4 regions of the Mesorhizobium sp. WSM1343 genome follow, and region 2 is predicted to be linked to each of the others. Evidence: riboswitches for the same ligand, from Rfam matches in the RefSeq annotation. Region 2 holds a riboswitch; each other region holds the start of a gene.
The links. A riboswitch is a leader RNA that binds a small molecule or an ion and turns the genes downstream of it on or off. The one in region 2 is predicted to bind cobalamin.

Region 1: another riboswitch for cobalamin. It lies ahead of AC0NIL_RS29030 (uroporphyrinogen decarboxylase/cobalamine-independent methonine synthase family protein); the one in region 2 lies ahead of AC0NIL_RS17085 (CbtB domain-containing protein).
Region 3: another riboswitch for cobalamin. It lies ahead of AC0NIL_RS02025 (aromatic ring-hydroxylating oxygenase subunit alpha); the one in region 2 lies ahead of AC0NIL_RS17085 (CbtB domain-containing protein).
Region 4: another riboswitch for cobalamin. It lies ahead of AC0NIL_RS23300 (ABC transporter ATP-binding protein); the one in region 2 lies ahead of AC0NIL_RS17085 (CbtB domain-containing protein).

What each region holds. Positions count from the first base shown of each region.
Region 1 covers NZ_CM148370.1:5,962,817-5,965,008, reverse strand. The annotation lists gene AC0NIL_RS29035 (hypothetical protein) at 1-84, opposite strand, end outside; partial or broken gene AC0NIL_RS29030 (uroporphyrinogen decarboxylase/cobalamine-independent methonine synthase family protein) at 167-916, opposite strand; cobalamin riboswitch at 1,011-1,209, opposite strand; gene AC0NIL_RS29025 (adenosine kinase) at 1,375-2,192, opposite strand, start outside.
Region 2 covers NZ_CM148370.1:3,529,657-3,531,848, reverse strand. The annotation lists gene cobU (bifunctional adenosylcobinamide kinase/adenosylcobinamide-phosphate guanylyltransferase) at 1-147, opposite strand, end outside; gene AC0NIL_RS17090 (CbtA family protein) at 140-910, opposite strand; gene AC0NIL_RS17085 (CbtB domain-containing protein) at 926-1,105, opposite strand; cobalamin riboswitch at 1,142-1,346, opposite strand; gene AC0NIL_RS17080 (MFS transporter) at 1,403-2,192, opposite strand, start outside.
Region 3 covers NZ_CM148370.1:444,863-447,054, forward strand. The annotation lists gene AC0NIL_RS02020 (DUF680 domain-containing protein) at 1-45, opposite strand, end outside; cobalamin riboswitch at 555-756, shown strand; gene AC0NIL_RS02025 (aromatic ring-hydroxylating oxygenase subunit alpha) at 872-2,119, shown strand; gene AC0NIL_RS02030 (FAD-binding oxidoreductase) at 2,145-2,192, shown strand, end outside.
Region 4 covers NZ_CM148370.1:4,758,282-4,760,473, forward strand. The annotation lists gene AC0NIL_RS23295 (ABC transporter substrate-binding protein) at 1-75, opposite strand, end outside; gene AC0NIL_RS23300 (ABC transporter ATP-binding protein) at 125-913, opposite strand; cobalamin riboswitch at 1,079-1,285, opposite strand; gene AC0NIL_RS23305 (AraC family transcriptional regulator) at 1,521-2,192, shown strand, end outside.

The sequences.
Region 1 (2,192 bases), 2.4 Mb from region 2:
CACGAGCCGCGACCCATAACTTTGCACCCAGCCATGCTGGGTGAAGGCGAGGCCGGACAACTGCTCGCCGAAATGCTGCACCATGTCGTTGCGTTCGAACTCGCCATGTACCAGACAGCGGCCCGAAATAGGTAGCCAGCATAATTTTCAACTTGGGCGCGGCTTTAGACAGCTGCCCGTAGGTGAATTCGAAGGCAGCTCGTTCGTTCGGGTTGAGATCGAGCACAAGCGCCGGCTCATCAATCTGCACCCAGTCGGCCTCCGAGAGCTCCAGCCTCTGCAGTAGTTGCTCGTGGAGCGGCAGCAGGCGCGGTAGCAGCGCTATGGGATTAAAGCCCTGGTCGGGAGACTTCGCCAGCTTCAGGAAGTTCACCGGTCCAAGGATGACCGGGCGTGTATGGATGCCGAGCTCTTTTGCCTCAGAAAGTGATCGACTGGTTTGGTCAACGAGAGGGCGAATGTCTGATCGTCGGCCAGTTCCGGCACGATGTAGTGGTAGTTCGTGTCGAACCATTTGGTCATTTCCATTGCGGTCACGCGCTGCCCCTGAACTGCATGCCCGTGACTGGCGTGTCCGCAACCCGCGCTATCGCTTTGCGTGCCGCGCGCCATTGCGAAGTAGATGTCAAGCGGGACCTCGCCGCCCGTCCAGCCGTAACGAGCTGGCACGGCGCCGACCATTGCTGCAGTGTCGAGCACATGGTCATACAGTGAGAAATCGTTCGACGGGATTCGACACGCCGCGGTCATGCTGCTCGCTCCAGCTGGCGGCACGCAGCGCCTTCGCCGTGACCAGAAGGTTGGCAGCAGAAGATTTTCCGGACCAGTAGCTTTCGAGCGCGAATTTCAGTTCTCGCCGGCGACCGATACGCGGCACGCCAAGCGTTGCTGTGGGAACTTGCTGGGAGACATTCATTCCATACCCCGATGGTTGGGGGCGGGGACAAGGAAGGCGCTAACAGGCCCGGCCTCAACGCCGAGCTGCCGCGGCCACCAGACACCCCGCCCGTGGACTTTGTTCACCGTGGCAGGTCTCCTGGCTCGCGGGTCACAGCCTCTGCCGTCTTCCCGGGGCAGTTCGCCCCAGTGACATTGGTGGGGTTGGCTCGCCGCTTACAGTTGCGGGGGCAGCGCCGGCATTGCTACCGGCTTCCCTCTTAGCTCCACTGGGGCAACGCCTTGCGAAGAACCACACGCGGACAAATGATCGGACGGCAGTACTGGCCCGAAGTGCGACAGTGTTCCTGAGCCTCAACAATCAGAAATTTAGAGAAAACCGGCCTCCTTCTCGGACTGGTACGCGTTCGATTTACACGCGCTCGTCTGGACGGCCTGCAGGGGGGAAGGTGGGCAATATGTGGCCGAAATGCTGCCCTACAACAACTTCGCCTGCTCAGCCTCTCGGCGCAAATTCTGGCGCGGCCTTGGGCCGATCTGCTGGATCACCAATCCGGCCGCCAGCGAGCCGAGATCGCCGCAGGTCTTGAGGTCGCGGCCTTGTGTATAGCCATGCAGGAACCCGGCGGCATAGAGATCGCCGGCGCCCGTCGTGTCGACCAGTTCCTTGATGGCGGTCGCCTTGATCACCACCGTCTCGTCGCCGCGCACGATCACGGAGCCTTTGTCCGAGCGGGTCACGGCGGCGATCCGGCAATCCTTGCGGATCTGGGCCAGCGCCTCGTCGAACGACGATGTCTGGTAGAGCGACTTGATCTCGTGGCTGTTGGCAAAGACGATGTCGACCGTGCCCGAACGCATCAGCTCGAGGAATTCGTCGCGGTAGCGGTCGACGCAGAACGAATCCGACAGCGTCATCGACACTTCGCGGCCTGCCGCGTGCGCCAGCTTCGCCGTCTGGCGGATTGCCTCCTTGGCGCGCGGCGGGTCCCACAGATAGCCTTCGAAATAGGTGACCTTGGCGCCAGAAGCCTTGTCGGCCTCGACATCCTCCGGCCCAAGCTCGACGCAGGCGCCGAGATAGGTGTTCATCGAACGCTCGCCGTCAGGGGTGACGAAGATCATCGACCGCGCCGTCGGCGGCTCGCCCTTGAGCGGCGTGGTGTCGAAGGCGACGCCCTGCGCATGGATGTCGTGGGCGTAGATTTCGCCCAGCGCATCGTTGGAGACCTTGCCGAAGAAAGCGGCGCGGCCGCCGAAGCTGGCGACGCCGGCCGCCGTGTTGCCGGCACTGC
Region 2 (2,192 bases):
GCGCTCACGCATCTCGTCATCATAGGCTTGCGCCGTGGCGACATAGGTCCAGGGCGGCGGCAAGGCGGTCGCCAAAATTTCGGCGTGCGCGCTCTTGCCGGAGCGCGCACCGCCGATGAGGAAGGTCAGTGTCTTGCGATCAGGCAAAGCTGTCGCGCAGGCTGGTCGCGGTGCCGGTGAAACGACCGCGCACCACACCGACTACCGCTCCGAGCACCAGCCAGAACACCAGATTGGTCACGGTCACCGCCACCACGAACTGGTGATGCAGCCCTTCCGGAATCGCCGTCTCGTAACTGTCGGGCTGCGGTGCCCCGACAACATGCGGTGCGACGATCAAAAGGACGGCAAGGATCGCCAGCGGCAGCGACTTGCGGAACGCGATCAGGCCGAGACCGGCAGCGGTTGCCGCCACCGTTGCCCACCACCAGATCTGGCGCTGGGTGAGATCGGCGGCCGGCATGGCCGGCAGTTCCGGCGGCAGGCCGAGGCCCGGCGCCAGCGTGAACACGGCAAAGCCGGCCAAGCCCCAGAACACGCCCTGGCGCCAACCACCGATACCGCCGGCGAATTCGGAAACCGCGACCAGGATCAACCCGAAGCCGATGCCGGTGACGATGTTGGCAAGCACGCTGAAGGCGAAACGCTCGAAACCGTCTGCCGGCGCCCAGCCCTCGTCTTCCGCCGCAGCAGTCGCTTCGGCAGGGGCCGGAGCGGCTGTGCTCATGGCATTGCTATCCGTTGCTGCCGGAGCGGCATGGTCATGGTGATGCCCGCCGCCCGCCTGTTCGTAGACTTCCGCCTTCAGGATCAGCGGCACGGTCGCATAGGCCTGCATGCAGGCGAGAACGACGCCGGCCACGAGCCCTGCGATCGCCGCGATGAACACGACGTTGCGAAACAGGTTCATGATGTCAGCCCCTCGTCAGTGGCAGGGAAACGCCATCGAATGGCGATAGTCGTGAGCCGCATTGTGGACCGCATCGATATGCGAGAAGCCGACAAAGCCCATCACGAAAATGCCGAGCAGCGCGGCGAGCGCAAGCTGCATGAAGCGCGACTGCGAGGAGACGGAAGCGCCGAGGGAGACGGAAGCGGTAGTCATGTCTTGTCCTTTCGCCCTCCACCCGAGGGCATCGAAGTCAGTTTCCTGTCGCCGGCAGGTCTCCTGGCTCACGGATCAGCGTCCTTCCCCACCTTCCCGAAGAAAAATCTTCAGTGGCATATGGAGAGGACTACCGCACACAGTTGCGGGGGCAGCCACGGCATTGGGCGAAATCCGCCCTTACCGCATTCCCTCTTGGCTCCAAAATGGAACCGGCGACACCGGCGACTATAGGCAGAATCCTCGCGTCCGGCAAACCAAATTCCGCCGGCGACCGTTGCGAATGCGCCATGAAGGTCAAAGCGATTTCGGCAGATAGCGCCACGTCACGAAGCCGCAGACCGCCGCCAGCAGGCCAAGCGTGACGAACACCGAGCCCAGGCCGAAGAAGGCCAGCACCACCGAATAGACCAGCGGCGGCGTCAGCTCGGAAAAGTCGAGATAGGTGCGATAGACCGCCGCCATCTGCGATCTTTCATAGGAGCGCACCGAGCGCATGAAGGCGGTCGAGCCGAGCGCGTCGAGTGCAATGGTGAAGAAGGCGCCGCAGAGCAGGAAGGCGCCGGTGAGCAGCGGCACGGTTTCGCCGACGAAGCCCGCCGCCAGAAGCGCGACCGACATGGCGAAATAGGCAAATGTCATGGTCCTGCGGCCGCCAAAGCGCTTTCCCGCCTTGCCCCAGAAGATGGCCATGAACAAAAGCGCGTTGCCGGCCGAAACCAGCAGGCCGCCGGCCAGCTTGCCCTCACCCGTAATGACCATGAACAGCGGCCCATAGACGAAGAACGTCGTCCAGAAACAGGAGCGCCCAAACGCGATCAGCCAGGCCAGCCTGAGCCTGGGCTGGGCGATGAAGCGGCCGATATTGGCGAGCGGATTGGCTGGTCGCGTCTTGCCGGGACGGATCGACGGGTTGTCGCCGAGCCGGTAGGTCCAGAACAATGCCAGCAGCGCTAACGCGAACACGGCCACCGCGCCATGCGCGGCATAGACGCCGAAGCGCGTGTAGAGGAAGATGCCGAGCGTCGGCCCACCGGTCCAGGCCAGCATCGACCACGCCATGCGCAGCGATTCGGCCTGCATGAAG
Region 3 (2,192 bases), 3.1 Mb from region 2:
GGAAATGGCCAGAAGGGCTGCGGCAGTGAGAATGATCTTTTTCATTTTTGGTACTCCAGTATCGTCTTTTTTCCGTCCGTCTAGCGGCGTGTCTTGGAAATGAAATCGCGTCGTTCGGACAGCCCCGATGTGGGAGGGCAAGGTCGTCTTTTCCAATCACGAAGTTGTTCCGTGTGGACCATGAATCCACACCTTGAAATTGTGCCAATGGAATCTAAGGATGCATTTTTCTTCTTCATATCAGTGCGTTAGCTGTAGCCACCTGATGGATCACCGACTGTTTCAGAGGCCCAGCGTTCACACCGTCCTGCACGCACCGTCAACAGAAACGAACCGTTCGGTTCGATTTTAGGGCGAGCTAATAGTCACTTTTCGAAACCATTAACCTTTTTGACCCCCGCGAAGGGTCGGATTCGGGAAGATCGCAGCCGGCAAATGGCCGCCCGGGAGGTGGGATCTCGGCCCGCGACGATCTGCAGTATCGTTTCGCATGCCGTGTCGCGCCGCATGGATACGATGTCGTTTTCATGCCGACGGCGCGCCCGCGATCGTGGTTAGATCATACCATCTCAGGTGCCGCTTCGTGACGACGAGGCGGAGAATTGGGAAGCCGGTCAGAATCCGGCGCTGCCCCCGCAACGGTGGTGGAGTTCAAGTCGCAACGGGAGACCACTGGGCAACCGCCTGGGAAGGTGTCGCGATGGTCCGCAAGGACAACTCCAGAGCCCGGAAACCAGCCCGAGATTTTTAGACTCGACTGATCGCGGTGGGCGGTCAAGAGGTGGATAGCGCATGTCCGGCACACAGCCGGCCTGCGTTTCAATCCTTCCTCCGTCACCACCAGTTCAGTCCTTAGGAACGAGGACAGGACATGGATATCCGCAACGACATGCTGAGGCTCCTGAAGGGGCGCCGGCAAGGCTTTTCGCTGGAGCAGCCCTTCTACACCGATCCGGACTACTTCAAGCTCGACATGGAGCTGATCTGGTATCGCGACTGGCTGTTCATCGGCCATGATTGCGAACTGCCGAAGCCGGGCAGCTACATCACCGTGCAGGTCGGCGATTATCCGGTCGTCCTTGTCCGCGACCAGCACGGCAAGATCAACGCCTTCCACAATTCCTGCCGCCATCGCGGCAGCCGCGTGTGCAACACGGAGAAGGGTACCGCGGCAAAGCTCGTCTGCCCGTATCATCAGTGGACCTACGAGCTGGACGGCCGCCTGCTGTTTGCCCGCCAGATGGCCGACGGTTTCGACAAGAGTGATTTCGGCCTGAAGCCGGTCGCTTGCGAGAGCGTCGGCGGCTACATCTTCATCTGCCTGGCCAAGGAACCGGCAGATTTCGCGCCGATGCGGGCGATGATCGAACCCTATCTTTTGCCGCACCGGCTGCGTGAAGCAAAGATCGCCTTCGAGAGCACGATCGTCGAGAAGGGCAACTGGAAGCTGGTCTGGGAAAACAACCGCGAGTGCTACCACTGCGCCGCCAATCATCCCGAGTTGTGCAAGACCTTCCCCGAGGCTCCAACCATAACCGGCGTCCATGGCGCCGACAGCGACCCTGAAATGGTCGCACACTGGGCCAAATGCGAGGCATCAGGCTTGCCGAGCAAATTCCGCATCGATCCGGCAGGGCAGTACCGCGCCACCCGCGCGCCGCTGCTGCGCGATGCCGTCAGCTACACCATGACGGGAAAACGGGCGGTCCAGAAGAACTTGTCCGACAGCGTTTCAACCGACCGCATCGGCTCCTTGCTGCTCTATCACTATCCGACGACCTGGAACCATATCCTCGGCGACCACGCCGTTACCTTCCGCGTGCTGCCGATCAGTGCCACGGAAACCGCGGTGACAACGAAATGGCTCGTCCACAAGGATGCGGTCGAAGGCGTCGACTACGACCTCGCTGAGCTCACCCATGTCTGGACCGAGACCAACGACCAGGACCGCCGCATCGTCGAGGAAAACGCCTTCGGCATCCTGTCGCCGGCCTATGAACCAGGCCCCTATTCGGAGCTGCATGAGGGCGGCGTGATCCAGTTCGTCGAGTGGTACGCGTCGTTCATCGGGCCGCGCCTTGCCGAAGGCGGCCGGCCGGCCCTGCGCAGCGTCGCCTAGCCCAGGGGATAGGAGGATGAATGCGATGACGGACCTTGGCCTCTATCGCCATCTCGACCAGATGACGCCCTGG
Region 4 (2,192 bases), 1.2 Mb from region 2:
GTCGACGGTTACCGGGAAGGCGAAGGCGGTCGAGGTCAGCAGCGAGACGGCAAGCGAAAAAGCGAGGCGTTTCACGGGTATGCTCCTTGTGGGTGGGATCGGGTCGACTATGGAACGGCTTCAATCACGACGGCGGCGCGGCACGGTTCGGAACCTCGAACACCGTCAACTCTCGATCCTCGGTCGGATGGCGCAGGCGCAGCACATCGATGCCGAAAATCTCGCGGATCAGCTGTTGGGCCAGCGCTTCGCGCGGTGCGGCGAGCGCTTGCAGGCGGGCATGATTCATCACCGCAACCCTGGTGGCGAAGGGTGCTACCAGCGCCAGATCGTGCAGCACCGCGATCACCGTCATCTCGAAGCCTGCCACGAGGTCGAGCAGTTCGCCGCGGGCGCGCGGGTCCAGATGGTTGGTCGGTTCGTCGAGGAACAGGATTTTGGGCTGCTGGGCGATGGCGCGCGCCAGTTGGGCGCGCTGGCGCTCGCCGCCCGACAGCGAGCCGACGGTGCGGCCAAGCAGCGGCAGCAGGCCGGTCCGGCGCAGCGCATTGACGACAATGTCGCGTTCCTCGCTCCTGCGCCTCAGTCCGGCGTGCGGGACCCGGCCAAGCTCGACATAATCGATCACCGCCAGCCGCGGATCGGGCTGGTCGGTCTGGCCGACAACGGCGATATGCAACGCCCGCTCGGCGGCCGAAATCCTGTCCAGCCCGCGTCCGCCAAGCTTCACCTCGCCGGAACTTGGCCGCAGCATGCCCGACAGCATGCGCAGCAGCGTCGTCTTGCCGGCGCCGTTGGGACCGATGATGGCAAGGCGATCGCCAGCGGCCACCGAGAAGCTGACCGCCTGGACCAGATTCCGCCCATTCGCCATGGCACAGAGGTCATGGGCTTCGAGAAGCGCTGCGCTCATCGGCTGCAGCCCGCCGGATTGCGGGGACGGCAAAGCGTGCGCATGGTGATGCGATGATCGATGGAGCCGTCCAACTTTCCGTCACTTTCCAAAACTGGCGACGGAAGGAAGCTGGCGAACCGGCCGACAAGGCCGGGATTCGCGTTTCCTCCCGGCACACCCCGTCCGGTCAACTCAGTGATGGCAGGTCTCCTGGCTCGCGGGTCGTTGCGCCATCCTGCCTTCCCAGCCTTGCCGGCCAGTGGCATTCACGGATTTTGCTCGCCGCTTACAGTTGCGGGGGCAGCCACGGCCTCGACCTGAACAGGCCTCACCGTGTTCCCTTTTCACCCCTCGCCTTTCGGCTCGGGGACCATCACCACTTCAGCGTAGATTTCCACCAAACGCTTCGCAATGGATTTCTCGGACGAAGTGGTGGGCCAGCTAAGGGAAACAGGCATTGCACGCTCATTTTATGTAATAACATAACATTCTTAGGAGATGACGCGGCCCGCTGTCAAGCGAAAGCCCATGGGATCGGCGCAGATTGCACGGAATGCGCAATTTCGATCAAACTGGCCGCGCCAGGAAACGCCAAGATGATCCGGCCAATGCGAAAAGGAGCCCCATGAACCCGACCGAGAAAGCGCTGTGGTTCGTCGAGAGCCATCTGCCGGAGGCGATCTCGCTTGACGATGTCGCGCAAAGCAGCGGCGTGTCGCGTTTTCATGTGACGCGCGCCTTCGGCGCCGCAACCGGCCGCTCGGTGATGGGTTACATGCGCTCACGCCGGCTGACCGAGGCGGCGCGCAAGCTGGCCGGCGGAGCGCCCGACATCCTCGTCGTCGCGCTCGACGCCGGCTACAACTCGCATGAGGCGTTCACCCGTGCCTTCCGCGATCAGTTCGGCACCACGCCGGAACTGGTGCGCGCGCAAGGCTCGACCAACAACCTCGACCTCGTGGAGCCGATCCTGATGGACCAGTCCCTCCTCACCAATCTCGAACCACCGCGCTTCGAGACCAGCCGGCCGTTCCTGATCGCCGGCCTCGGCGAACGCTACAGCTGTGAAACCAGCGCCGGGATTCCGATGCAGTGGCAGCGTTTTGCACCCTTTATCGGCAACATCCCCGGCGAGATCTCAGGCGTTTTCTACGGCGTGTGCCTTAATGGCGACGACGCGGGCAATTTCGACTATGTCGTCGGCGTCGAAGTGTCCGGCTTTGCGGATCTGCCGAAGGACTTCTATCGGGTGCGGGTGCCGGCGCAGAAATATGCGGTGTTCTCGCACCGCGAGCAC